DNA from 2 places in the Pseudoalteromonas sp. DL2-H2.2 genome. Region 2 is predicted to be linked to the other one. Evidence: predicted binding sites of a transcription regulator. Region 2 holds the regulator's gene; the other holds the start of a gene.
The links. Region 2 encodes MetJ, which represses methionine synthesis genes. Its sites were predicted from a motif close to TAGACGTCTAGACGTCTA; they were not measured.
Positions count from the first base shown of each region.

Region 1: the regulator MetJ is predicted to act here: its motif matches at 13,192-13,209, upstream of L1285_RS11560 (methylenetetrahydrofolate reductase).

Region 1 is NZ_JAKGBD010000005.1:362,119-377,025, forward strand. It holds gene pcnB (polynucleotide adenylyltransferase PcnB) at 1-293, opposite strand, end outside; gene gluQRS (tRNA glutamyl-Q(34) synthetase GluQRS) at 566-1,510, opposite strand; gene dksA (RNA polymerase-binding protein DksA) at 1,529-1,972, opposite strand; gene sfsA (DNA/RNA nuclease SfsA) at 2,233-2,940, opposite strand; gene pepB (aminopeptidase PepB) at 3,022-4,317, shown strand; gene L1285_RS11515 (CBS domain-containing protein) at 4,373-4,792, opposite strand; gene L1285_RS11520 (divergent polysaccharide deacetylase family protein) at 4,883-5,617, opposite strand; gene L1285_RS11525 (S41 family peptidase) at 5,654-6,874, opposite strand; gene L1285_RS11530 (murein hydrolase activator EnvC family protein) at 6,913-8,052, opposite strand; gene gpmM (2,3-bisphosphoglycerate-independent phosphoglycerate mutase) at 8,056-9,600, opposite strand; gene L1285_RS11540 (rhodanese-like domain-containing protein) at 9,863-10,294, shown strand; gene grxC (glutaredoxin 3) at 10,303-10,557, shown strand; gene secB (protein-export chaperone SecB) at 10,629-11,111, shown strand; gene gpsA (NAD(P)H-dependent glycerol-3-phosphate dehydrogenase) at 11,115-12,122, shown strand; gene L1285_RS11560 (methylenetetrahydrofolate reductase) at 12,191-13,147, opposite strand; gene L1285_RS11565 (M16 family metallopeptidase) at 13,450-14,907, shown strand, end outside.
Region 2 is NZ_JAKGBD010000012.1:64,500-79,406, reverse strand. It holds gene pilQ (type IV pilus secretin PilQ) at 1-916, opposite strand, end outside; gene L1285_RS18245 (pilus assembly protein PilP) at 972-1,511, opposite strand; gene L1285_RS18240 (type 4a pilus biogenesis protein PilO) at 1,511-2,113, opposite strand; gene L1285_RS18235 (PilN domain-containing protein) at 2,117-2,713, opposite strand; gene L1285_RS18230 (pilus assembly protein PilM) at 2,701-3,780, opposite strand; gene L1285_RS18225 (penicillin-binding protein 1A) at 4,005-6,452, shown strand; gene metL (bifunctional aspartate kinase/homoserine dehydrogenase II) at 6,511-8,859, opposite strand; gene metB (cystathionine gamma-synthase) at 8,865-10,088, opposite strand; gene metJ (met regulon transcriptional regulator MetJ) at 10,389-10,709, shown strand; gene L1285_RS18205 (malic enzyme-like NAD(P)-binding protein) at 10,773-12,014, opposite strand; gene rpmE (50S ribosomal protein L31) at 12,638-12,853, opposite strand; gene priA (primosomal protein N') at 13,163-14,907, shown strand, end outside.

The DNA of each region.
Region 1 (14,907 bases), on a different contig from region 2:
TGCGCAAGGCGAAAGCGGCGGCCGATCAAGCGACAGTTACGAAACAGCTTTTTAACTTGTTCAGGTGTTGCGTTGGTCACTACGTCGAAATCTTTGGGCTCAATCCCTAACAAAATATCACGAATACAACCACCGACCAGGTAGGCATCATAGCCTCCGTCTTTCAGTCGGTATAATACTTTGATTGCATTGGGGCTAAATTGTTTGCGCGAGATAGCATGCTCACTGCGTGGAATTAACACAGGTGTAGTGCTGCATGTCACGGTTCCTACCGGATCTTTGCCTTTAACTATCTGACGGCAAAGCTTAATAATTTTGGAAATAATAACCACTCTCCTAACGACCCTGAACAATCAATAATGCGTGTAAAAATGCCTGCAATCATGCATGCACACTCGCCATACGGCCATAGAACTTATTTTAGTTTGTATAGTGTAGGCGAATTAACGAGGCCCGCTATCATATACTCAAATGGGGTCAAATTGAAGGAGCGGGGGCGCATTCATGCTTAAAAATCCAACATAGCCGTGTGCCTTCAGGTTTGGCCCAAATCAGCCCGCTGGGCTCAGGCCGTTAACCCGGTAAAATCATAGTGGCCGTCTTGGTGCAAAGAGACCTGGATCTCGCGATGACGCGGCAAAGCCTGTAGTGAAAAATGCTGCTGCGCCCAGCGTAAGATCTGTGCTACTGAGTGCTGTTGTAAATCCGCCGGAACAGGTAAGCCCAGAAACCCTAAAGCAGCGCACAAGGCAGGCTGTGGCTGGGTATTATCGATTGCGGGTGCATGATTTTGCTTAGATAATTTAAAGCCAGGCTGAGCCACCGCAAGCGAGACATGGGCATAGTCTGGGGCTGCGCCACTAAGCTGCCTGAACAGGCCTATTTGGCGCGCGGTGGGCTCTAACAAATCGGCACCGCGTACAACCCGGGTGATCTGCTGGTCAATGTCATCGACCACCACCACTAGCTGATAGGCAAACAGGCCATCGCGGCGTTTTACAATATAATCTTCTTCGGCCAGTGCACGATTTAGCTCAACTTCGCCCTGAAGGAGGTCGGTAAATGCATAAACCGGCTGGGTCTGAATAAGCCGCAGTGCATTGCCTTGTGCCGTTAACTGACGATCCCGACAGTGGTTGTCATAAGTACCGCCACGTTGCTTAAGCACCTTGCGAGTACAGCTGCATGGATAGGTGAGAGCTGCTTTACTGAGCTGTGCCAGCACATCCTGGTATAAGTCGTGACGCTGACTTTGATAAACCACCTCGCCATCCCAGTGCAGGCCATAGGCTTCCAGAGTCCTAAGAATGTCATCGGCAGCACCGGCAACCACGCGAGGCGTGTCGATGTCTTCCATTCGAACCAACCATTGGCCCTGATTGACTTTGGCATCCAGGAAACTTGCAAGGGCGGCTATCAGAGAGCCGAAGTGCAGTGCACCGGAGGGAGAGGGAGCAAATCGACCTCGATAGCTCCCGGACAGATAATCGCTATTAAACTGGGGTAGCATAGCTAAGACAAACGTACGTTAGCCTCGGCCCTGTTGTTTTTCTTTTATTTCTGCAATTGATTTACAGTCTACGCACAGGTCCGCTGTCGGGCGGGCCTCAAGGCGACGAATGCCAATTTCAATGCCACATGAATCACAAAAACCGAAGTCGTCGTCTTCGATCAGTTGCAGTGTTTTTTCAATTTTCTTGATCAGCTTACGTTCGCGGTCACGTGTACGCAGTTCCAGCGAGAACTCTTCTTCCTGTGCCGCACGATCGACTGGATCAGGGAAGTTTGCCGCTTCATCTTGCATGTGCGTTTTGGTGCGGTCAACTTCGTTACGAAGATCGCTACGCCACGCTTCCAGTAATTTTTTGAAATGCGCACGCTGTGCGTCATTCATATATTCTTCACCCGGCTTTTCCTGATAAGGTTCTAAACCGGCTTGAGCCAACAACCCTAGTTTTTTCTGGTCTGGCATAGCATTCTCCTAAATCCTTAATAAACAACCCCAGCTAACGCCGGCGGCTATAGATAGCAAAATCTTTACCCCTTGGCAAACACTTTTTGCTTGTTAGACCACTCCCGGTTTGAAGGCATGATCGGAATCACAAAAGCGCGACTGATGGGGGTCACACTGACATTTGCAGCTATATGGAGGCAATTTTTTCACTTTCAAGCTTAATACTCATTATACTGCACAATTTATGCCGCCAGATCACTGTCGGGCATGGCACTCGCTTAACGTATTGCGAAGGGCAGAGCTTCGGTCAGCGTGATGTCTTGCGTTGATACTTGGGCCCGGTAGGCATAAATCTCGACGCCCTGCGCCTGTGTTTCCTCAATCAGCGTGGCATATTGGCTGTCAATGTGCGCTGCTGGCTTCACACTGGTGATGCCGTTATGCATGACAACAAACAACAGCACGGCGCGCATCCCTTGTTGTCGGATCTGCATAAGTTCGCGCAGATGCTTTTGACCGCGCAGTGTCTGGGCATCCGGAAAGTAGCCTTGCCCTTGATCAAGCAAAGTGACGGATTTTACCTCTATATAGCAATCGGGCTTGTCTTCATCCTGAAGCAGAATATCAATGCGACTATTCTCCGTGCCATATTTTACCTCGCTGCGCTGGGTTTGGTAGCCGCTAAGCTGTGGGATCATATCCTGCGTAATGGCTTCAATGGCGACCTTATTGGCCAGAGCGGTGTTGACACAAATAAGTTCACCCGCTTGATTTTCAGTGAGCTCCAGTGAGTGAGGATATTTGCGTTTTGGGTTGTCACTGGTGGAATAATACGCTGTGAATCCCGGGTCGGCACAGCCCGTCATCTTACCGGTGTTAGCGCAGTGCACGGTGAATTCCTGTTGGGTGTCACTGCGTAAATCAACCAAAAAGCGTTTATACCGTTTTAGCAGGGTGGCTTTAGCCAGGGGGGCGTGAAACTTCATAGATTAATCGCATTCATTTGGGGCATTTTGCTCGCTAGTGTACACTGCAAGTTACTAATAAGCGCAAGAGTGAAATCATATATGGCTGATAAATTTATTGTTCGACTGACGGATCAGGCCCCGGCGGCACACTGGGGTGGCAATGCGACTATATCCTACGATCAGGACGGTGCACTGGTGCACCTGAGTGAGCAGGAGACACTGAAGACCATTCAAAAAGCAGGCCGCAGTGTGGCACAGCAAGGGATCCTGGCGGTTGAGCTGCAAGGGGATGCCTGGTGCACTGAATCTCAGTGGGCATTTTATCAGGGCTTTGTCAGCCCGAAGCTGCTAGATGGCGTGACTTTCTGTGACAATGCCCAGTCTGACCTGGCTGAGTTACAAGCGTTGAAAACGGCTGCTATCTGGACGCGCCAGATGATCAATGGCACGGCAGAAGACATTTATCCGGAAAGCCTGGCCGGTAAAGCGGCTGAGTTTATTCAATCTCTGGCACCAGAGCATGTTAGCTATCAAATCATCAAAGGCAAAGCGCTGCTTGAGCATCAGTGGATTGGGATCCATGAAGTGGGTCGTGGCAGTGAGCGCCCGCCAGTGTTACTGGAGTTGGATTTCAACCCAACCGGCGATGAAGACGCACCCGTTGCGGCTGCGCTGGTTGGTAAAGGGATCACCTTTGACTCGGGTGGTTACTCAATCAAGCCAAGCGAAGGCATGTTGACCATGAAATGCGACATGGGCGGTGCTGCGACGGTCACTGCGGGTCTGGCGATCGCCATTCAGCGTGGCATCGACAAGCGCATTAAATTGTTCCTGTGTTGTGCTGAGAATCTGATCTCAGGTCATGCGTACAAGTTGGGGGACATCCTGACCTATAAAAACGGTACAACGGTTGAAATCGTCAATACTGATGCTGAAGGGCGTCTGGTTCTGGCCGATGGTCTGATGGCGGCTGGCGAAACCGGCGCGCCTTTGATCATTGATGCGGCAACCCTGACTGGCGCGGCATTGATGGCGGTAGGCCAGGAATACAATGCCTTGTTCGGTCTGGACAAAGAGCTGGTCGGTGATGTGCAGCAATATGCGCAGGAAGAGTTTGAAGCGGCCTGGCCGTTGCCACTGGAAAAATGGCATCAGAACAACTGTCCATCTGCCTATGCAGACACCGCGAACAGCCGTGCACAAAAAGGCGGCGGTTATGGTGGTGCTTCGAATGCGGCTGGTTTCTTGTCTCGCTTTGTACCAAACGAAGGGCAAGGCTGGGTGCACATCGACCTGGCGGCCTCGTTCCAGAACAATGCCGGCTCTCAGTGGGCAGCGGGTGCAACAACCTTAGGTATGCGTACCGTTGCGCGCACACTGCAAGCGAAAGCCTGATAGCCAGTTAGCGCTATGAAAAAGCCCCATCATGGGGCTTTTTTATGACAACTATTTATGACAGCAGGGCCGCGGCCAGACGAACAAAGTCTGAAGAGGTCAGAATACCCAGCAACTTGCCGTCCTCGTCTGTGACCGGCATACAGCCATGGCGGTTATCAACAAAAAAGCGTACCACTTCCTGCAGGCTCTGGTGTGGCCGTACACTGGCAAAGTCGGTGGCCATCACTTCGGCAACCTTTTGTTGTTTTTCTTTTCGTTCCAGCGCGTTAGTGCCATAGGTGGCAATGATCCCCATCACTTTCGCAATCATAATTTTTTGTGTCAGCATACCAACCAGCATGCCATCGTCGTCAATCACGGGAATATGGCGAATGTTCTTTTCGCGCATCAGGTTATGCGCATCGTTGAGGTTATTGGTTTTACTGACTGCCAGTGGATCTGGGGTCATTAAATCGGCAACTGTGGTTAACATAAGCACTTCCTTAAAACGAACATGAAATCTGTATTAAGTCTAGCCGACGCGGGCGGCGCGTGAGTGGTGCCAGATCAATTTTGTCTGATTTTATTCCGAGGTTTGTGGCGGGGTATTGACGGCTGCCAGTTGGATGTATTTATGTTCAACCAATTGTGATAAAGGTACCAGTTCAATGCCTTCGCTGGCCAGCTCGCTCAGTGCCGAGGCAAGAAACGCCCGGGTTTGTGGATAGGGGTGTGCAATCCCGATGGCATAGCCTTGCTGATGGGCCAAAGCTTTGAGTTGCTCAAACTGCTTGCGCAGTGCATCCGGATGGGTTTGATTGTCTAAAAACACATGACGGGCGACGTTGGCAACGCCATACAGGTTTGCCACATGCTGAGCCTGGCTGAGCTCTGTGGTGCGGCTATCAAGAAAGTACAGCCCGCGTTTTTTCAGCAGCTCCATGGTCCATTTCATCGGCTCAACGTACTGAGTTAATGCCGAGCCCATATGATTGTTGACGCCCTTAACCTGAGGCAGGGTGGCCAGTGCGTGTCCCAGGGTGGTTTGCAGCTGCCATTTACGCATATCCAGCGTCAGGCCGCCTGGTCCCAAATCTTTGTCTTCGAGGGCTTGCATGGGAATGTGCAGCAGTAGTTCGCGGCGTTTGTGGCTTGCCTGATAGGCAAAGCGCTGCGAAAAAGGGGTGTGCGGTAAAATGGCGTAGCTAAGTTGGCCGGGCAAATCCAGCAGTTCTAAGTCACGTTCGTGATATCCAATGTCATCGATGACGATGGCAACCTGGTTGCCATAGCTTGGTGCCGCGCAGAGAAAAAGCACCAAAAAGCTCGTTATAAGTAAGCGCACTATCCTGAATTATTGTTGTAAATTATGATTTTGTAATAGCTTTTCCGCTTTTTGCCAATGTTTATCTAGGTTGGCAATAAAGGTTTTTCTGACCTTTTTTTCACCAGCCATTATAGCGTCTTTATCCAGTTCTAAAAGCACTTGTTTACTAAAAACCACATCGGGCTGGATCCCGATTCCTTCAATGGACTGCCCCGAGGGGGTAAAGTAGCGAGCGGTGGTCAGCTTAAGTGCCGTGGTACCGTTGCCTATAGGGATGAGCGATTGCACAGAGCCCTTGCCATAGGAGCGATTACCCAGGATCAACGCGCGACTGTTGTCTTGCAGTGCGCCTGCCAGGATTTCGGCTGCCGATGCGGATTGTTCATTGATCAGTACCAGCATGGGCGCGCCGTTGAGTATATCGCCCTGTGCGGCAAAAAAGCGTTGGTTGGCATCATAAAAGCGGCCGCGGGTGGACACTATGGTGCCGCCCTGAAGAAACAGATCTGAGATAGCCACTGCACTGTTGAGTGTGCCGCCCGGGTTGTCTCTTAAATCAATGATCAGCCCTTTAAGTGGCTCGCCCAAATGGCTGTTGAGCATGCTGATATGGCGAGCAATGTCGTGATAACTGTGATTGTTGAAGCTGCTCAGCAGCACGTAACCTATCCCGCCGGGCAAGAGCTGGCTGGAAACACTGCGCAGTGTGATTTGTTGCCGTCTGAGGGCTAGGGTCACTTCTGCATTGGCGCGCTCAACGGTCAGCTGAATGGTCGAGAACTGGGCTTCACGTAGTAGTTTAGAGACTTCTGCAATGGTCTTTCTTTTTACATCATGGGTATTGATGGCAACCAGTTTATCACCGCCTTCAATGCCTGCTGCTTCCGCCGGAGAGCCTGGCAAAGTATCAACAATGACCACGCCATCCTCGACTTCTTCGACTTCAATACCCAGTCCGGTGTAGCGGCCATTGGCGGCGCTGAACAGGGCTTCCAGTTCATGTTCGTCCAGGTACTTTGAATAGTCATCAAGCTGAGTGAGTAATTCGCCAAAGTTGTCTTTCCTGACGTGGCTCAGTGGCAGATCTTCCACGTAATAGGTATGAATATGGTAGAGGATCTCATCGATTTGCTCGCTGGAAAGCTGTCTGGCACTCAGTGGCAGACACACTAAACTGAGCATCAGGCCGAATAAAAATAGCCAGTGCCACAGGCGATCTTTAATAGGTTGAACACATGGAGTCATCATATGCTGCTCCTCACTGGGGGGCAGCATCGGTTAGTCAGTTAACTGGATCTGCACCATTTTACTGGATCAACAGCGCTTCCCTTATGCCGTATTTCGAAGTATAGACCAGGATCGGTTTGTCCGCCGCTTTGTCCTACCAGGGCAATGGGTTCGCCCGGCATCACCTGATCGCCCACATCTTTAAGCAGGGTCTGGGCATGGCCATACAGGCTCATAAAGCCCTCCCCGTGATCTAATACGATGACCCAGCCAAAACCGTTCAACCAGTCGGCATAGACCACCTGACCCGGCGCCACACTGTTGACCGGTGTGCCATTGCTACCTCGGATCACCACGCCTTTCCAGTTCATGCCAACGTGCTTACGCTGACCAAATTTGTGTTTCAGGCGGCCATCCAGCGGCCAGGCGAGCTTGCCCTTTAATCTTTGCAGCCCTTGCAGCTGTGCCACATATTGCTCGGGGCTGGCGGCCTGCTCGGCGGCTAAGGACTCCAGGGTCGAAATTAAGGTTTGCTCGTTTTCTTCCAGATAGGCAATCGCGGCTTTGGCCTGACTGAGTTTATCGTTGAGCTTTGCCAGGTGGGTCTTGCGCGCGTTTTGCGCCAGCAGCAATTCGTCCTGACGGGCTTTTTGCTGACCTTGTAACGCTTGCAGTTGCTTCTTTTTACGCTCCAGCTGTGCACTGTTTTGAGCAAGTTTGGCAAATACAGTCTTAAGCGCTTCAAGCTGATTGATGCGGGCCTGATTAAAGTAGTCATAGTAGCTGATGGTGCGTTCCAGCGCCGCAGCATGCTGTTGGTTCAGCAACATCTTTGAATAATCGTGACTGCCCGTGACATAGGCACTTTTAAGTTGCGCAGCAAGCAGGCGCTGGAGGCGTTTTTTTTGCTGCTCGAGCTGCTTGGCTTCGCGTTGCAGCGTGTATTGCTGCTGTTTGTTTTCGCTGATCCCTTGTTCGGTCAGTGCCAGTGCTTTCGCACTTTTGGCAATTTCCAGCTCAAAGGATTGTAGGGTGCTCTGTAGCGCACTAAAGCTGGCTTGTTGTTGCTGATAAGCGGCCTGGCTCTTTTTTAGCTCGGCCTGCACCGCCGCCAGATCGGCTTTGGTGCGGGTTTCGTTTGTCTGCCCGGTGAAGGGCAGCAACAAACAGACCGAGAGTACAGCAAGCGTACGGCGCATAGATTACTTCAGCCGCATGACAGGTGAGCCAGTCATTTCCTCGGGTTGTGGCATACCCAGCAGGTGCAACATGGTCGGGGCGACATCGCTCAGAGTTTTACCCGTTTGTGGCTCAGCATCGCGGCCAACATAGATGAACGGCACCGGCTCGCTGGTATGCGCAGTATGGGCCTGACCGGTTTTGTTGTTGACCATCTGCTCTGCATTACCATGATCTGCGGTGATCAGGGCTTCGCCGCCGACTTCTTCCAGTGCCGCTACAACACGGCCAATGCAGGCATCAACGGCTTCACAGGCTTTCACGGCGGCCTCAAACACCCCAGAGTGGCCAACCATGTCGCCATTTGGATAGTTACAGATGATCACATCGTGCTCACCGCTGTGAATGGCTTCGACTAGCTTATCGGTCAGCAGGGCAGAGTTCATTTCTGGCTGCAGGTCGTACGTGGCTACCTGAGGCGACGGGATCAGTTCGCGTTTTTCGCCGTCGAACAGTTCTTCACGACCACCGCTGAAGAAGAAGGTCACGTGGGCGTACTTTTCGGTCTCGGAAATACGCAGCTGCGTTTTGTTGTGTTTTGCCAGCCATTCACCCAGTACATTGGTGAGTTTCTCCGGGGCAAAGGCGATGGGCGCGTTAATATCGGCCGCGTATTCCGTCATCATCACAAAACCACTTAACGCCGGTGCTTTTTGTTTGCTGAAACCGTCAAAGTCGGCATCCACAAACGCGCGGGTCATCTGGCGGGCGCGGTCAGCACGGAAGTTGAGGAAGATCAACGTATCGCCATCATTAATGGTGGCTGCTTCCTGCGCTTGGGCGGCAATCACGGTGGCCTTCACAAATTCATCGTTTTCGTCGCGCTCATACGCTGCGTTCAGGGCACTGACCCCATCAGCATAACGGTATTCAGCCTGACCGCAAACCATTAGGTTGTAAGCCGCTTCTACGCGCTCCCAGCGGTTATCACGGTCCATAGCATAGTAACGACCCACGATTGACGCCAGGCGGCCACACTTGAGCTCTGCGAACTTTGCTTCAATACGTTCAATTGAAGCCTGGGCACTGCGTGGTGGTGTGTCACGACCATCGAGGAAGGCGTGGAAGAAAACCGCTTTGGCACCGCGCTTGGCGGCAAGCTCAATGGCTGCAACAATATGGTCTTCATGGCTGTGTACACCACCCGGGCTCAACAGTCCCATCAGGTGGACGGCTTTACCGGCGGCAACGGCTTTGTCGATGTTCTCAACCAGTGCCGGGTTGTGCTCAAACTCACCGTCATCAATGGCTTTGGTAATACGTGTAAAGTCTTGATAAACAATACGGCCAGCACCAAGGTTGACGTGGCCGACTTCAGAGTTACCCATCTGACCGTCCGGTAGTCCTACATCTAAACCTGAACCAGAGATCAGCGTACGTGGACGCGTTTGCCAAAGTTCATCCAATACCGGGGTGTTGGCCGCCAGAATTGCATTGCTGTCAGCGTCTTCGCGGTATCCCCAGCCATCTAGGATCATTAATACCAGAGGTTTTTTCTTTGCAGTCATTTGGGCTCCTGAAACGTGCACGAAATCTAGGCCTAGGATACCTTGTTTTATATGAATATTCAGCCCTCTGGGCGTGATTTATCCTCAACCACTTTAAAATTCATATTAGCCGCGGGGGACGCTAAGCTGAGCTACATGGCTTGCTGTGAGCGAGCGCGTGCTACGCCTTGCCGGGGAGGCATTACATCACAGATGTTTGTACCAGCGCGCGTAAGAAAGTATACTCGCGAGCAATTTCATTTTCCTGGTTGGTAAAGACAATATGGAACAATACATCGATTTTTTAGGTAGAAACCCCATTCTCAGCATTATCTGGCTGGTTTTGGCGGCTATGTTGGTTTCAAGCTGGTTAAAAGGCATGTTTTCCAAGATCCGTCAGATCAATCCACAACAGCTGACTATTCTGGTAAACCGTCAGGAGGGCCAGGTGTTTGACATGCGTGCGCAAAAAGAGTTCAACAACTCACGCATTGCGGGCAGTGAGCACATGAATGTGGAAAAAGCCAAACAAAATGATTTCGCAGGACTTGAAAAGTTCAAAACTAAGCCCATTATACTGGTGTGTAACACTGGCATGACCGCATCTGGCATTGCCAGCAACATGTACAAAGCCGGCTTTGAGCAAGTATATGTGTTGTCGGGTGGCTTTGGCGCCTGGCAAACAGCAGGCCTGCCAACCGCGTCGGGTAAATAGGAGTAAATATGAACCAAGTTGTTATTTATACAAAGGATTATTGTCCTTACTGTCACCGCGCTAAGGCGCTGTTGGATAGCAAAGGTGTCACATATACCGAGTATGATATCGGCGCTCAACCCGAGCTGCGCGAAGAGATGATCAACAAAGCCAACGGTGGCCACACTGTGCCGCAGATCTTCATCAAAGAGCAGCACATCGGCGGTTGCGATGACATGATGGCGCTTGAAGCGCAAGGTAAGCTTGACGCATTACTGAAGTAATTTTTAGCACAGCGGGTACGGGCCCGCTGTGCTGCCCCACATTAAATAAAGACGAATAATTAGGAAGAACAATGACAGAGCAAAACAACGCAGCTGCTGCAGAAGAACAACAAGGTCCACAATTTAACATTCAGCGCATCTATACCAAAGATGTATCTTTCGAAACGCCGAATTCTCCGGCTATCTTCCAAAAAGAGTGGACCCCTGAAGTGAAGCTGGACATGGATACACGTTCTGCCAAGCTGGACGAAGGTGTATACGAAGTTGTTTTGGCACTGACTGTGACTGCGTCATTAGGCGAAGAGACCGCATTCCTGTGCGAAATTCAACAAGCGGGTATTTTCTCAATCGGTGAACTGGAAGAGCTGCAAATGGCGCACATGTTAGGTGCATTCTGCCCGAACATTCTGTTCCCGTACGCTCGTGAAGCCGTTGCTAGCCTGGTTAACCGTGGTACTTTCCCACAACTGAACCTGGCACCGGTTAACTTTGACGCGCTATTTGCTCAGTACATGCAGCAACGTGCCGCGCAAGAGCAACCTGCTGACGCATAAGTGATGAATACAGCACAATCAGCTGTGACCGTATTGGGGGCGGGGTCGTATGGCACCGCCCTTGCTATTTGTTTTGCCCGCAACGGTCATCAGGTTACTCTTTGGGGGCGCGACAGTGCTGCTATCGAGCAGTTAGCCAGCTCGCGTCAGAATACCCGTTATTTACCGGATATTGACTTCCCTGAGTCACTGCAATTGGAAGCCGACCTGACTCAAGCCGTTCAGGCCAGCAAGCTGGTTTTAGTGGTGGTGCCCAGTCATGCGTTCGCACAGACTCTGGCGGCCATTAAGCCTCATTTACTGCCTGGTACAAAAGTTGCCTGGGCGACAAAAGGGCTGGAGCCGGATACCGGTCGTTTACTTCAGGATGTGGCGCTGGACGTACTTGGTGAGCAGGTGCCGCTAGCCGTGTTGTCCGGGCCGACCTTTGCTAAAGAAATGGCCGCGGGGTTACCGACGGCGATTTCGGTATCGTCTCGCTGCGAAGCATTTCGGGCTGAACTGGCCAAGTTGCTGCATTGTGGCCGCTCGTTCAGGGTTTACAGCAATGATGACTTCATTGGTATTCAGCTTGGCGGTGCGGTGAAGAATGTGATTGCCATTGGTGCAGGTATGTCCGATGGTTTCGGTTTTGGCGCGAATGCCAGAACTGCCTTGATCACCCGCGGGTTGGCGGAGTTATGCCGACTCGGATTGTCGCTTGGCGCACGCTCTGAAACCTTTATGGGTATGGCGGGGCTTGGCGATCTGATCCTCACCTGTACCGACAACCAGTCTCGTAACCGTCGTTTTGGTCTGGCACTGGGCCAGGGCAAAAATGTCGAAGAAGCGATGCAGAGCATAGGTCAGGTGGTGGAAGGGTATCGCAACACCAAAGAAGTGTACTTACTGGCAAAACGCACAGGCATCGAGATGCCGATCACGGAGCAGATCTATCAGGTGCTGTATCAACAAAAAGACGTCAAAGAAGCCGCGATGGCCCTGCTTGGCAGAGAGCAAAAGTCGGAATAAACGGATGTCTGAGAATAAAAAAACCGAGCCTGTGTGCTCGGTTTTTTATTGGTTCCAAATCGGTATTATTAAGCGATCTGCTTCTCCGCCAGAGTCAGCTCCATGGTAGCCTTGAGCAGGCGATAGAGGTTAATCGAGGCGTCTATCTCTTCTTTACGGTTGGTCAGGCTCTCTATGTTCAGCCCCAGCGGCACATCCAGGTGGGCACAGCTACGTAAAATTGAATCCAGATTCTCACGGCAAATACGGATCGATTCGCTCAGCGTGTTGTCCGCATCCAGCATACGCCACTTGGTTGCTTCGGGCACTGAGATCCCCAGCCACTCCATAAATTGCAGCGTCTTCTCACCCCCGCACGGGGTAAAGGTCAGGATCAATCGCTTTGGCTCAATGCCTTGCTGTTTGCAGGTTCGGGCATAGCTGGTGATCAAATCTATGGTCGCCTGAGCATTGTAAACTGCCTGAGAAATAAAGAACTCACAGCCCTGCGTGGTTTTTTCAATCAAGCGTTCATGTTCATTACGTTTTGAAGCATGGCGCTCTGCAATGGTGACGCCACCGAGGAAAAAGTTTTCTTCATGCTGAGCGAATGCCTGATAGGCCTCTGGTAATGGTAAGTTGATTTTACCTTGTGAAGACGGCGAGCCAACCAGCACCAGGTTGTTCAGGCCAAACTCCTGCTTGGTGGTGCTAAGCCACTGGGTAAATTCAGCGCTGTCACGCTGCGTGACGCTTTTGTAGGTGATCACATCCAGCTGCGACAACGACTTAACCAGACGGCTGTATTCACACGGGTCGACGGTTTCCTTAAACGGAAAAGGGCGTGGCACATTAGTGCGACTGCTTTCATCCTGAATGTCGTAAACCACCACACCGTCGTATTCAATTTCGTGTAAGCGGTCGAGCAGCTTAGTGGCAATACGCTTAACTTTTTCCTGCTCCGTACCAGATTTGGGCGGAGTCGTACCAATCAAATATACCCCTTGGTTCGGGTCTAAGATTTTCTCTTGTAGTGATAACGCCATGGTCTTGGTTCCGGCAAAAATTCAGTGTCTGAGATCTAATATAGCAGCCATTTAGACGTCTAGATAGATTTTTTTCTTGAAACTAATTCAATGGCGATGAAATTCTTTCATAGTGTTTTCACTACAAGGAAACAAACCTTTGTTTTGCAGATGAGTTTAGCGAGCGTCATGCAGTTCATATTTTTTTACATAAATTGGGCGCGTAAAGATGAATTAAGGCGGGATTGCGGCATAATTGGCAACCATGGGCCTTGATGTAGAGAGGCCAATAATAAGAATCACTGCAAATTTTAGGGAAGCATATGAAATTTAAATTACTGGCAACCAGCCTGGCTGTGTCACTGGCACTGGCTGGCTGCGCAGCCACGTCGCAATCAACTCAGCAGGCGCCAACCAGCGTTGAGGCTCAGGCTAACAACAAAGTATTCGCTCAGGACTATGTACTCGAAGAGCTGGACAATGGTCTGCGCGTGATGGTGGTAAAAACCGATTATCCGGATGTGGTTTCGCTTCAGATCCCGGTATCTGTTGGTTCGCGTAACGAAGTGGAGCCTGGCCGCACTGGCTTTGCGCACTTCTTTGAGCATATGATGTTTAAGGGCTCTGAGAAGTTCCCACAGGATGTCTATGCCGACATTCTGAAAAACTCAGGGGTGGATAACCGCGCATACACCACCAACGATTATACTAACTATCATTTGAATTTCTCTAAAGAACATTTGGATAAGGTGCTGGAGATCAAAGCAGATATCTTCCAGAACCTCAGCTACAGCGAGTCTCAGTTCCGCACTGAAGCGTTGACCGTGAAAGGCGAGTACCTGAAGAACAACGCCAGTCCCATCCGCAAGTTATTGAGTGCGGTGCGCAAAGAAGCCTTTGACAAGCACACCTACAAGCACACCACCATGGGCTTTTTCGAAGACATTGAAGCCATGCCGGATCAAATGGAATATGGTCAGATCTTTTTTGAGCGCTTCTATAAGCCTGAGTACGTCTCTATCGTGATTGTGGGTGATGTGGATCCGCAAAAAACCATGGAGATGGTGAAAAAACACTGGGGCGGCTGGCAGCGCGGCAACTATGTTGCTGATATTCCGGTTGAACCCAAACAACAGCAAGCCAGATATGTGCATGAACACTATGACGGCCTGCCGGGTCACTGGTTACTGGTCTCTTATAAAGGCGCTGCATGGGAGCCTGAGAAGAAAGACCGTGCGGCCTTGGATCTGATCTCGCAACTGTATTTCTCTGAAAACTCCGAGCTATATCAGGATCTGGTGGTCGACAAGCAAATTGCCAGTCAGATGTTTACCTACAATGCCGAGACCAAAGATCCTGGTCTATTGCATGTTTTCGTGAAGGTCAATGAAGAAAGTGACCTGGCCGTAGTGCGTGACGCCATCAACCGCACTTATGCTACAGCACGCACTGAGCTGGTCGACAGCGACAAACTGGCGGCGCTGAAGTCTAATCTCAAGTACAGCTTTGCCAATGATTTAGACTCGTCACAGGCGATCGCCAGTATGCTCGCACAGTACATGCACTTTGAGCGCGACCCTGAAGTGATCAACACCTTATATGCGACCAGCGACTCTGTGACCGCAGAAGACATTCGCGATGTTGCCAACCGCTATTTTGTCGACAGTGGCCGCACAACGGTGACTATGTCAGACTTGCCTGAAGTGGCAGGGTTTGACAAAGAAGTGGCGCTGGATGAGCTGGTTGCTGAGCTCAGTGAGCCTAAACAACGTCATTTCTCC
Region 2 (14,907 bases):
CCAGTGCCTGATCCCACGGCACGCCATCTAAGCGCAAAGTGATGTTGCCGGTGACCGAGTCACTGGTTACCAGGTTGAAGTTGTTGGTATCGGCGATGATCTGTAGCACAGAGCGGATCGGGATATCCTGGAAGTTTAACGTGATTGGCTGACCCTGGTAATTTTTATTCTCGGTATAGGAGAATTCCTGATCGTCTTTTTCCACGGTCAGGGTAAAAATATTGTCCAGCTGCTGGTAATTGAATTTAAACGCGCCATTGGGCTTAATCACTAACCGGCTCTTACCGTCTTCCCGGAAAGTTTCGACCGAGCTCACCACAGTGCCAAAATCGACCACGTCCAGCTCGTACAATAATTCATCCGGAATGGCGATATGATGGAAGTCGGCGAAGATCTGTCCGCCCCGCTCCTGCACATCAATTGCGGCCTGGCTGGAGTCTAAAAATGCCAGGATCTGCGCAGCGCCTTTATCTGTACGTCGAAAATCAATGTTCTGGATCCGATTCATGGCGCTGTGAAGGGTATCTGGTTGTGCATCATCATTGGTAACCACAATAGGCTGATCAGACACTTTGACATAAACCAGGTTGTTCTTGACCTCAGTACGATAGAGCTTAAGCGCTTTCATTTCGACACTGAGTACAAAGCCCCCGCTTTCCATTCTGCTTTTGATCTGCTCAATGCCCGCTTTGTTGACTTTAAGCAGCTCCAGGCTTTCTTCGTACTCTGCATCCGGAAAAAACAGCTCGATCCGGGCAGGTTCATTGAGCACTTGCACTTTGGGTTCAATCGCCAGCTTTTCGTCAAATACCAGCTGCAACTCAGTTTCTCCATTGGGTACAGGGTTATAGCGGACATCGTACAGCATCGGCATTGCCTGAGCGAACAATGCAGTGCCCATTAAAACACCACCCATCAGAGTTTTCACAACGTGCTTGATCCCGTCGCGCGCAATCATATTTTCACCTTTTTTATTCTTCACTGGCACCGACGTCCTCGGCTTCTACCATTTCGACTTTGCTCAGGCGCTCTTTCCAGCACCCGGTCCCATCCGGGATCAGCTCCATCAGCTCCAGATGGTCGGCCTGTACGCTGATTACTTTACCGTGATACAAACCCATATATTCGTTTTTCTTAATTCTGAACAAGCCTTGATCCGCAGCGCGGACAAGCGCCCAAACGGTCTCGCCACGCTTGATAGTTCCTTTCATTGTCAGGTTATCCAGCGCATATTTTTCCAACGGATCACGGGGCCGATTAGGATCCGGATGCAGGCAGTTTTTAACTTGCACCAGACGACTTTCAATTACTTCCGGCTGTGGTGCCACAAACGGACTGCGCAGTCTGCCAGCACTGTAAGGAAAGTGTTCAAAGCGGGCCATTTCAGGCATAGGGTCAATGCTTGGCGTTGCATTGGCCTGAACCCTGTCAATAAACTCTTTTTGTTCTGCGGTGTTATCGTTACACCCTGTGAGCACCATTATCGTGAGCAAAACAAGCAGGTGTTTCATTATTCACTCTCCTGCTCATAACGATATGTTTTTGCCACCACACTGAACACCAGCTGGTTGTTGCCGGCACCTTCAATACGAAAATCATGCAAACTCACAATACGCGGCAACTGCGCCACTTTACTGACAAATTCACCAAACTCATGATAGGTCCCGACCACTTCGAGGTTGATCGGCAGCTCAGTATAAAATTCTTTTTTAACTTCCGGCATCCAGCCTATTTTTAAAAACGTCAGGCCACTGGAGGTGCCCACATAGGTCAAATCATCGAGCAACCCCGGTGTTTCATTCGAAGTCGGTAGTTTTCTTAATAACTGAGAAAACTGGGCTTCCATATCCTGCATTTGCTGACGATATAACTCCAGGTTATTCGCCCGACCATACTTAATACGGTAACTGGTGCGCAGATCTTCCTCTTTTTTTACTGCTCGCTCAAAACTGTCCACCGACGCCGACACCAACATGCTATAGCCGATAACCAGCATGATCACGACGACCACAGCGCAACAAATGGCCTTGACCGGCATCGGCCATTCACCGATGTTGTCCAGTTCGATTTCGTTCCAGTCAATCTCCTGCAGCGACTTCAGATCAAGTTTCATGGCCTAATTCTCCGCCTCGGTTGTCTGAGCCAGCTCGGCACGCTCCTTTTCCATCTGAGCAAACGTTTTGACGTAAAAATTCATGGTAAAATTGCTCAGCAAACGCTCTTCTCTTTCACCCGCAACAATGCCCTGGAGTAAAGGGTCTCGCAGTAAATAGGATGACTCTACAGCCCGCAGCATCTGCGACAGGCGGTTATTGGATTCACTGCGACCGATGACTTTGATCATATTTTTCTGCCGCTCCAGGCTGGTCAGATAAACACCCGCAGGCACCACCCGCGCCACTTCATCAATGATCTGCGTGCCCAGATTCCGGTTACTTTGTAGCTCTTCAATCAACCGGATACGCCGTTGCAGGTTTTCTTTTTGCTGGTTAAGCCCCTGGATTTCGCCGATCCGCTTATCCAGCTTTTTAATCTCGCTGGAGAGATAGCGATTCTTGATTTCCTGGCCTTCTTTCAGGGTGTCGTAAAACGCCCCTATGCCATACATCAGCGCCAAACTGGCGGCCACAATAACGCCCAGTATAGTCAGGAATTTTTGCTGTGAAGCCTGCCGTTGCTGCTCACGCCAGGGTAATAAATTTATATGTGGCATGATGAAAAGCTCCTCAGTGCCAATCCGGTTGCAATCGCAAACTGCGCCCTGTGATTGGTCAGCACACCCCGATCCACTTTAGGTGCTATTTCCATATTCGCAAACGGATCAGCCACAATGGCATGTACGCCAAGCTCATCAACCAACAGACGATCAAGCCCTTCAACTTGCGCAGTACCGCCTGTCAAAATGATATAATCGACCTGCTCCTGGCCACTGGTGGTCATAAACATTTGTAGTGCGCGACGCACTTGTTGCAGCAGGGAGGTCTGAAAGGGTGCGAGGACTTCAAACGTGTAATTAGGGGGCAAATCGCCGGTGGTTTTAGCCAGCTCGGCCTGATCAAAGCTTTTATTGTAGTAAGCAACAATACTATTAGTATATTGCTCTCCCCCGAACACCTGGTCACGGGTATACAAGGTTTTACCTGACTGCACCACACTCACTAGCGTCACCACAGCACCAATATCGATGATCCCCACAACTTTGTCGTAGGCGTCCGAAGGTAACTGGCCATACAGCACCTCAACCGAACGCGCCAGTGCGTAGCTTTCAACATCTACCACTTTTGCTTTCAAGCCGGCTTCTTCCAGCGCGCTGACACGAGCCTGTACGCTTTCTGTTCTGGCCGCTGACAGCAAGACATTAACCTTGGAGGGATCGGCTTCATTAACGGTGAGCTTTTCAAAATCCAGGCTCACTTCATCGAGCGGATACGGGATCAGGCTGTCAGCCTCAATGGCAATTTGCGATTCCAATTCAGCGTCGCTTAATGATACATCCATAAAAATCATCTTGGTGATGACCGTTTGCCCGGAGACAGCGACGGCGGCAAAATGACTGGTTTTGGGAAGCCGTTTGCGTATTTTGCTGATGACTTTACCGACTGCTTCGATGTCCTGGATGGCGCGCTCTTTCATGGCGCCCTTAGGCAAAGGTTCAATGGCAACGGCCTCGACCCGGTAACCCGCGCTCGATTCAGCCAGCAACACGGCCTTGACACAGTGTGACCCTATGTCTACCCCGACCATCATGGGTGCTTGTTTTTTTAAGAATTGACGCAACATGCCATTAGCCCAAGTATCCAGAATTCTGTACAGTGTTAATTAAGAGTTTAGTCATTTAGGTACAGTTTGGCGAAAAGCGTTATACTACTTGCCAACTTTCGGCCACACTCCCTTGCACCTAAATAAGGCACAAAGTAATTTACGCAAAAATTATTAATCGTTTTTTAATCAGGATATACTAACAGCGTCCGATTGTAATTGGGAGTCTCGCTAGAGATAAATTCGTGAATTTATTAAAAAGATTACTACAACTTATACTGCTTTGCACGACACTGGGCCTGCTTACCCTGTTCGGCCTTTATTACTATGTCAAATCAGACATTCCCAGTGTTAAGGTTTTAAAAGATGTACAGCTGCAAACCCCAATGCAGGTCTTTACCCGCGACGGCAAACTGATCAACCAGTTTGGTGAAAAACGCCGTATTCCGGTTAAAATTAATGACATTCCCGAGCCTTTACTCCAGGCCTTTCTGGCCACCGAAGACAACCGCTTTTACGACCATTTTGGCATCGACCCGATAGGCATAGTCCGCTCATTTATTGTCCTGGTCAGTACTGGCGAGAAAAAACAGGGCGCCAGTACCATTACCATGCAGCTGGCACGAAATTTCTTCCTGACCCGGGAAAAAGCCTATATCCGTAAGGTGAAAGAAATCTTTATCGCACTGCATATTGAGCGACTGCTGAATAAAGATGAGATTCTGGAGCTTTATCTGAACAAGATAGAGCTGGGCCACCGCGCGTTTGGCATTGGCGCCGCCGCACAGGTGTATTATGGCAAAGAGCTGCACGAGCTGAGCCTGGCACAAATGGCCATGCTGGCGGGTCTGCCCAAAGCCCCTTCTGCGCTAAACCCTATCCGTAACCCGCAACGCGCTAAGTTACGCCGGAACGTTGTATTGGGCAGGATGCTCACCGAAGGCTATATTTCCCAGGCACAATACAACGAAGCAACTCAGGCACCGATCACGGCTAAGCGCCATGGCGCGGAGATTGAACTCTATGCGCCCTATATATCGGAAATGGTGCGCGCTTACATGGTGAAAACCTATGGTGAGGATCAGGCCTATAATTCGGGCTTTAAGGTCTATACCACGGTTGAGTCCAACATTCAGGCTGCGGCACAGCAAGCACTTATCGACAATCTGCATGCCTATGATATGCGCCATGGTTTCCGCGGCCCAGAGGCGCAGTACTGGCAGGCTGAGGAATCCCCCTGGTCAGCGACTCAGATCCTGGAGCGGTTAAAGCAGGTAAGAGAAATCGACCCGTTACGCGCCGGGGTGGTCACAGCGCTTGAAGAGCAAAGCGCAACCGTGCTGCTCAAAGACGGTGCTTCAATCACTATCCCCTGGGCAGGCTTAAACTGGGCACGCACCTATATCACTGAGCGCCGTCAGGGCTTGCCTCCCAAACAGGCAGGCGACATTCTGGCACCAGGCATGCAAATCTGGGTACGTGAAAAAGATCAGACCTGGATGCTCAGTCAGCTGCCTCAACCTGCCAGTGCACTGGTCTCACTGGACCCTCAAAGTGGCCGTATCAAAGCCCTGGTCGGTGGCTATAGCTTCCAGCAAAGTCAATACAACCGCGCAGTTCAGGCAAAACGCCAGGTGGGCTCTAACATCAAGCCGTTTATTTATTCGGGTGCGCTGGAATCCGGCTATACACTGTCGACCATCATTAACGACGCCCCCATCAATCATTGGGATAAAAGCATGGGCGTCGCCTGGCGTCCGAAGAACAGTCCGGATGTGTACAGCGGTCCTATTCGTATCCGCCGTGCCCTGGCACAATCGAAAAACGTTGTGTCAGTACGCCTGCTGCGGGGCATGGGCTTGAACACCGCCGCCGATCACATTCTCAAGTTTGGCTTTAATAACGAAGACATCGTACGCAGTGAATCGCTGGCGCTGGGTAGTGCCTCACTGACGCCACTGGAAATGGCACGCGGTATGAGCGCCTTCGCCAATGGCGGCCACCTGGTCGAAACCTATTTTATTGAAAAACTCACCGACAGTTACGGTAACCTGCTGGGCGCTGCTCAGCCGCTGACTGTGTGTACGGAAGAAGAGTGGGAAGTCGACCAGTATACCTGTGCACCACGGATCATCTCGGAGCAAAATGCATTTTTAATTGCCGATGCCATGAAAAGCGTGGTCTGGGGTGGCGGTAGCTGGAAACACAAAACCGGCTGGAGTGGTACAGGCTGGCGTGCTCAAGCACTTAAACGTAAGGATCTGGCAGGCAAAACCGGTACCACCAACAACTCGGTCGATACCTGGTTCACCGGATTTAATCGCAACGTGCTGACCACGGTCTGGGTGGGCTTTGACGATCCCGGTAAATCACTGGGTCGCGCAGCCTACAATGCCAACCTCGGCAAACAACAAGTCGTGGGTGCCGAAGCCGGTGCCACCTCTGCACTCCCAGGCTGGGTGCAGTTTATGCGCGCCGCGTTAAAAGATGAGCCGCTGGCCCCCATTGAACCGCCACCTGGGCTGGTGTCGGTCCGTATCGACTTAAAAACCGGACTGCTGAGTGAACGTAACGATCACACCAGCCGTTTCGAGCACTTTGAACGTGGAACAGCCCCCACTAAGTATGTGCTGGACACGGGCTCAAGCACCCCCTTTGAAGAGCAGTTACCAGATACGGAAGAATTGTTCTAACACGCATCACGCAAAAAGGCCGGTCATTATAACCGGCCTTTTTTGTATCACGGTGTGATTATCTCAGCTGCTGAGTTAACCAGTACAGATCGGAGTGGATCCCCGCAGCGGTAACTTCTTTACCCGCGCCCGGGCCCTGGATCACCAATGGGTTTTGTTCGTACCATCCCGTGGTGATAACAAAAATATTATCGCCCGGCGTCAGGTTAGCAATGGCGCTGCCCTGAGCAACCTGTGCAATGCCCACTTTGGCGTGCACCTTGCCAGCGGCATCAATTTCCAGTGCTCCGGTATACCTTAGCACTTTGCCTTGTGCCTGAGCCGCCTCAGCACGCTGCTGATAAAACATATCTAATTCATCTTTACGAGCCAGGAAGCTCTCCCAGCTGCCTTGCGCCAGAGACGCCGGCATCAGCGCCTCCAGTTCAATATCATCCAGTTCCAGCTGCAAACCCAGCTCACGCGCCAGGATCAAGAGTTTGCGCTGCATGTCCCGACCTGACAGATCTTCGCGGGGATCCGGCTCGGTATAGCCCATGTCTTGGGCAGCCAAAACCAGCTCAGAAAAAGGACGCTCGCCATCAAAGCTGCTACATAACCAGGATAAAGTACCAGAGAAGACCCCTTCAATGCGTACCACTCTGTCGCCGCTGTTTTGCAGATCCGTCAGCGCAAAATTCACCGGCAGTCCGGCTCCGACACTGGTGTTATAGCGCCACAGCAGATTGCGTTCCTGCAACTGAGTGCGCAGTGCATGATACCAGTCATGCGCAGCGGTACCGGCATACTTATTGGCACTGATCAGATGACAATCGTGCGCGGCAAAATCCGGGTAAAGCTGACTAAATGTTTCGCTGGCGGTGATATCAATCACCACTTTATGTTCGTAATCAAGCTCACTGATGCGATCCAGCAGTTCGGCATGAGAGTAGCTCTGCGCTTCGCTTTGCCACTGCTGTTGCCATTGCGACACACTCAACCCGCTTGGGCAGAACACCATTTCCTGCGAACGCAGCAGCGCCACCACTTTGAGATCAAACTGGCTTTGTAAGCGCGCAATTTGTTGCTGACACTGGTTGAGGAACACCTCACCCACATTGCCCAGACCTGCGATGATCACCGCCAGTTCACGGCCTTTATTCACCAACTTGTCATGCAAAATAGCCAGCACATCACTATCAATTGCCTGATCGGTGAGGAACAACGCGTACTCGGTTGCACTGTGGGTAAAGCGCACCACCACAGCCTGCTCATCCAGCACTGCCTGAGCCTGGCGCACCAAGGGTGCAATATCCGGACAAGGCGCGACCACGGCAAAGCCACGTAAGTGGGACTCAACGATGGTCACCCGACCGCTCAGGCGCAATACCACCTGATGGGTAAATTCGCTGGGCACCAGCAAGTAGTCTTCGCCATTTTGATTAAAGTGATGAATACCATGCTGAATGAGTTGGCTAAGCGCGCCAACTTCGCCCGATACCAGGGTATCGACGCGCAACAAGTCCAGTTCGCCAAAGGTAGTTACAAAGCGCTTTTCTTTGCTGTAGCCTTGCTTCACTACTTCGGTGCCCTGCACATCAGGTTCAAAACTGCTGCGTACCTGCAACTTAATCGCGGTTTCTTTCAACGGCGATAATGTCTTGGCATGTAAAACAGGATTACCAAGACGGGCCAGTAAATTAGCCTGGGCACGACATACCTTGCTGTATTTGATGGCATTACCTACTTTGCGCGGATCAGTGCTGAACACACCCGGTGTATCTGTCCAGATAGACACAGACGCCGCATCCAGATAGCTGGCTAACAGGGTGGCACTGTAATCGCTGCCGTTACGTCCCAGCGTGACCGTGTTGCCTTCACTGTCAGCGGCAATAAATCCGGTGACCACGTAAATTTTGTCCTGAGCGAGTGCCTGATGACAGGCACTGCGATTCAGGCTGTGCATCAGCTGTCCCTGATGCTGAGTAAACAAAGTGCGGGCATCCACATCTTGTGCAGCAATATTCAGGGTATTCAGTAACGCCGCCAGTAAGCGCGCCGACCAGATCTCCCCATACGCCAGTAGTGGCGCTTCTTGCAATTGGCGCAACTGCGCCTGACGAGCAATGCTGCTCAGCTCATCACGCAACTCTGCTGTCAGCGGTGATTGCTGCGCAGTCGGGAACAACTCACTGATCAATTGTAACTGATGATTTTCGACCTGTAGCAGGATGTCGCTGAACGCTCGCTCGTCCTGCTGCTGATAACTCTGCCACAAGGCAACCAGGGTATTGGTGGTTTTACCTGCCGCTGATACCACGATACAGTCGCCGCTCTGGCAGTGACCAATAATAATATTGGCAACCGCCTGATAGCGCGCCGCCGAGCTCAGGCTCGAACCACCGAATTTATGTACTGCTTTTGTCATTTCTTCTACCACAATGCCGTATGTGCTGGCGAAAGCTTGAAGGCCTTCGCATTATCACTGGCGCTGCCTTGTGCGGCTTTCACCGCGGCAAAAGCCTGCGCCAGGTCTGCCAATAAATCGTCGATCTCTTCAATCCCCACGGAAATACGGATCAGCGTGTCACCGACGCCCGCTTCGAGGCGAGCTGCGGGATCCATACCGGCATGTGTCATGGTTGCCGGGTGACAGATCAAACTCTCAACCCCACCCAGCGATTCGGCCAGCGAGAATTGCTTGACACTGGTCAGGAACTTAGCTGCATCTGCCAATTCCCCTTTAATGTCAAAACTCACCATGCCACCAAAGCCTTGTTGCTGTTGTTTTGCCAGCGCATGCTGAGGGTGACTTTCCAGCCCGGGATAGTACACCTGGCTAACAAACTCAGATTGCTCAAGGTAACGCGCAATCGCCAGCGCATTCTCCTGATGCTGTTTCAGGCGCACATTGAGCGTACGCAAGCCGCGTAAAGTCAGGTAACTGTCAAACGGCGCGCCCGTGATGCCGATATTGTTGGCCCACCAGGCCAGTTCATCACCAAGCTCCTCGGTTTTGGCGATCACCGCGCCGCCGACGACATCCGAGTGACCATTGATATATTTAGTCGTTGAGTGCACCACGATGTCGACGCCAAATGCGATAGGGTTTTGCAACGCCGGCGACAAAAAGGTGTTGTCGGCGGCGACCAGTGCACCGCACTGTGCAGCTACGTCGGTGACCGCTTTGATATCGGTTAATCGTAAAATGGGGTTACTGGGTGTTTCAATCCAGACCAGCTTAGGTTTGATGGCCAGGATCTCCTGCAAGCTTTCGCTGCGCGTCAGGTCGAGCACTTTAACCTTGAGCAAACCGCGCTTTTCCAGCGAGGTAAATAAACGATAGCTGCCGCCGTAACAATCATGTGGGATCACCAAAGTATCATCGGCATTCAGCAACTGAGTCACCAGGTGCACCGCAGCCATCCCGGTGGCCGTAATGATGCCCTTAGCCCCACCTTCAAGCTCCGCCAGCGTTTGCGCAAGAATATCGCGATTCGGGTTACCGCTGCGCCCGTAATCGTAATCACGCTTTTTATCAAAGTCGGCAAAAGAATAGGTGGTCGACAGATACAGCGGCGGCACCACTGCACCATGATGCTTATCCGCATCAATGCCTGTGCGTACCGCTATGGTTGACTTGTTGCTTTGGCTCATAGGTCACCTGACTCAATTAGATGTTTAGACGTCTAAAAGGTTAGATTAACAAAAGTTAGAAGTCAAAACATTTATACCGCTAAATGGCTAAATAACTAGTATTTGACTATCTTTTTTAAACCGATAAAATTTCGCCACTCAACGCGAACTCTATGCTAATAAGACTGAGTATTTGAGCTTAAACTATGGCAAATGACGTGCAACATTGCCAACAGAGAGCTTGCGTGTCACGGTTGGATCCATACACAGTACACAGTCTTATTCGCATTGCATCTACAACACTGAGGCAAGTACATCACTATGGCTAAATGGAACGGTGAATATATTCACCCTTATGCAGAACACGGTAAGAAATCAGAACAGGTAAAAAAGATTACTGTGTCTATCCCGCTCAACGTACTTAAAGTGCTAACTGATGAGCGCACCCGCCGCCAGGTCAATAACCTGCGCCACGCGACAAACAGTGAATTACTGTGCGAGGCATTCCTGCATGCCTTTACCGGCCAGCCGCTGCCCGGTGACGAAGATCTGCGTAAAGACAACCCGGAAAAAATTCCGGCAGAAGTGCGTCAGATCATGACGGAAATGGGTCTGGAAATTCCAGAGATCAACGAAGAATAATTTCGTCAGTTGCAAAAATAAAAAAGCCTCACAGTGTGAGGCTTTTTTATTGCTCTGATGGGCTTATGCCATGTAGTTTTCTGGCATATCGATTTGTGCCACACCGGATTCAACCGCAGCAACTGCAACCGCTTTAGCAATACGCGGCAACAAACGCGGGTCCATTGGCTTAGGAATAATATAGTGTTCACCAAATTCCAGGCTGTCTACCTCTGCCGCTTTTAGCACTTCAGCAGGCACTGGCTCTTTGGCAATGCTGCGAATGGCCTCTACCGCCGCAATCTTCATCTCATCGTTAATTGCCGTTGCACGCACATCCAGCGCACCGCGGAAGATAAACGGGAAACATAATACGTTGTTAACCTGGTTTGGATAGTCCGAACGACCAGTTGCCATAATTAAGTCATCACGTGCACCATGCGCCACTTCCGGGCTGATCTCCGGATCTGGGTTCGAACACGCAAACACCACAGGCTTGTCCGCCATCAGTTTCAGATCTTCTGGCGACAACAGATCAGGACCAGATACACCAACGAACACGTCAGCATCTTCGATCACGTCCTGCAAAGTGCGCTTATCCGTGTTATTGGCAAACAGTTTCTTATATTCGTTAAGGTCATCACGACGCGTGTGGATCACCCCTTTGCGGTCCAGCATATAAATGTGCTCACGCTGTGCACCACATTTAATCAGCAATTCCATACAGGCAATGGCAGCGGCGCCGGCACCCAGGCACACAATAATGGCGTCATGGATGTTTTTGCCCTGGATCTCCAGCGCGTTCAGCATACCCGCAGCAGTAACGATTGCGGTGCCATGCTGGTCATCGTGGAATACCGGCACATCACAGCGCTCAATTAGCGCGCGCTCAATTTCAAAGCACTCAGGCGCTTTGATGTCTTCCAGATTAATACCACCAAAGGTGTCAGCGATATTGGCAACCGTGTTGATAAAGTCTTCAGTGGTGCGGTGCTTCACTTCGATATCAATCGAATCCAGGCCTGCAAATCGCTTGAACAGCAACGCCTTACCTTCCATCACAGGTTTAGACGCCAGTGGACCGAGATTCCCTAACCCTAAAATAGCCGTACCGTTACTGATCACCGCAACCATATTGCCTTTACCAGTATAGCGGTAAGCATTGCTAGGATCGGCAGCAATTTCACGGACCGGCTCAGCAACACCCGGGCTATATGCCAGGGCCAGGTCTTTGACGGTTTCAGCAGGCTTGGTCAACTCAACGCTGATTTTTCCTGGAACGGGGTGGGCATGATAATGTAACGCTTGTTCACGAAAGTCTGACATGACGCGATTTTTTCCTACGAAGAAGTTGAAAGTGAGAGTGAGATAAAAATTCGCTAACTGCTTTAAACCATACCTTTTTTAAAAATTAATTCAAGGGATATCAGGTCGATCCTGTTAAAGCAAAGATAGTTGGCAGTTAGCAAGATTTAGCGACCTTTTTGCTACTTTTCGGCAAACTTATCTCACAATAAATGATCTGATAAGTGTCACTTTCAGTTCAAAATAGCGTCATTTTTATGCAGAGTATAAATAAAATAAATAAAACCCGAGGTGAAATACACTTTACGACATTTAGTGCATTTTAAGCTTAAATTCACAACATTTAGCGACAAAAATACAGATATCACTCGACATTTAGTACATATAGCTATGCATATTAATCAGGTGAATATGGCCATTCACACAGATGAAAGTGGTGATTTACGTGGCAACCGACTTCTCACGTGCAAGCCCGCTTATACCCTCTTCGGTACAAATGAGTGAGGCGAAACTGGAAACTTTACTAACCAAATGGCACTGATCCGTCCACTTAGCATGATGATGGTAAATGATTAGAGTAAGAGATGAGTGCGCAGAAACGAAAAAAGCACCCGAAGGTGCTTTTTCTACAGCAAAAGTAAAACTTACTTCTTGCTGCTAAGCGCGCCAAAGCGCTTGTTGAAGCGATCAACACGACCACCTGTGTCTAGGATCTTCTGCTTACCAGTGTAGAACGGGTGACATGCAGAACATACGTCCAGGTGAATGTCTTTACATAGTGTTGAACGAGTCTCGAATTTGTTACCGCACGAACAAGTTGCTGAGATTGTTTCGTACTTAGGATGAATACCTTCTTTCATAGGACACCTCTAGTTAAGGCCGTATCGCTCTCCAAACCCGAAGTCTGGCACCATACGTAGTTATACAAAAATTGTGGACGCGTATTTTAGGGTCAATCCGGGCTTTCCACAAGCAATAAATGCAAAATAACTGCTATTTTTTGCGCAATTTCGTGCTGTGCCCGCAAAATATCGAGCTGCTGTAAATCTCACTGACCATTCGCATACATTATTATGCCGTTACGGTATACTGGGCAGATAGTCTGGCGGCACAGCAAGGTGCACTCAGACAGCTGCCCTTAACATTGAAATTCAGATGCCGGAGTTTCCATGCGCTTCGCCGAAGTCGCTTTAAAAGTACCTTTACACAGAACCTTTGATTACCGCCTTGAGCCAGAACAACAACCCTGTGTGGGTGGCCGGGTGAGAGTAAAATTCGCCAACCGAGCCTGCATCGCCATCGTGGTGGCGCTGAAGTCTCACAGCGACGTGCCTGAAGACAAAATAAAAGCGCTTGAGTCGGTGCTTGATACCACGCCCGTATTATCACCTGATCATCTCGCCTTTTTGCGCTTCAGTGCGCAATATTACTGTCATCCGCTAGGCGAAACCCTGTTTACCGCCCTGCCTGGTGCGCTGCGCGAGGGTGAGCAGGTTGATAAAACCCAAGTGCCGGTACTGACCCTCACCGAGGCCGGCCGTGAAACCACCCAACTCAGAGCCAAAAAGCAACTGGCACTGCTTGAGCAACTGCGTAGCGCCGGTGACGCCACCGCCAGTGAATTAAAAACACTGGGCTTCTCGCAGGCACAGATCAAGGCCTTACTGGAAAAAGCACTGATCCGCGAAGAACTGCGTACCGACACCCACTGGCAGTCTGCGCCATTGCAACTGGGCAGTAAACCAAGACTTCACCCGGAGCAGGCCACCGCCTGCAGTGCCATCAACAGTCAAACCGGGTTTCGTACCTTCTTACTCGAAGGCGTCACGGGCAGTGGTAAAACCGAAGTATATCTGCAAAGTCTGGAGGCCATTTTAGCCGCCGGCAAACAAGCCTTAGTACTGGTGCCGGAAATTGGCCTGACGCCACAAACCGTGAACCGCTTTAAACGCCGCTTCGAAGGGTTACCGATTGATCTCTGGCACTCCAACCTGACTGACAATGAGCGCTTACACACCTGGCGACGAGCCGAGCAGGGAGAATCTGCACTGGTGATTGGTACCCGCTCTGCTATCTTTTTGCCCTTTCAGACCTTGGGTATGATAGTGGTTGATGAAGAACATGATGGCTCGTTTAAACAGCAAGACGGGTTGCGCTATCACGCCCGTGACCTGGCCGCCTATCGCGCCGCACAGGGCCAGTTTCCGTTGATCCTCGGTACTGCCACACCGGCACTGGAAACCCTGCAAAAAGCACTGCAAAACCGCTATCAGTTGCTGCCACTGACAAAACGGGCGCAAACCCAGCAGGATAACCGCTTCATGCTCGTGGATATGAAAGGACAGCCCGATCAGGGGGGATTTGCCAAAGCCAGTCTGGATGCCATTGCTGCCACACTGGCGCGCGGACAACAGGTTATGGTGTTTCTCAACCGACGCGGTTTTGCCCCCACTTTGATCTGCCATGAGTGCGGCTGGCTCAGCAACTGTGACCGCTGTAGTACCAGCGCCACTTATCATAAATCACTGCGCAGGCTGATCTGCCACCACTGCTCAGAGCAAGCCTTTGTGCCTTTGCAATGCCCCGACTGTGGCAGCACCCAGATCATGCCAACCGGATATGGTACAGAGCAGCTGGAAGAGTTCTTATCCGAACAATTTGCCGACTTTCCCGTGCATCGCATCGACCGCGACTCTACCCGCCGCAAGGGCAGCCTCGAAAGTGCGCTGGATGAAATTAATCAGGGAGGGGCCCGGCTGCTTATCGGCACTCAGATGCTCGCCAAAGGCCACCACTTCGCCGACGTCAATCTGGTGGTGATCCTCGACGTAGACAGTGGTTTGTATTCCTGCGATTTTCGCGCCACGGAGCACATGGCTCAGCTGATAACCCAAGTGGCTGGGCGGGCCGGGCG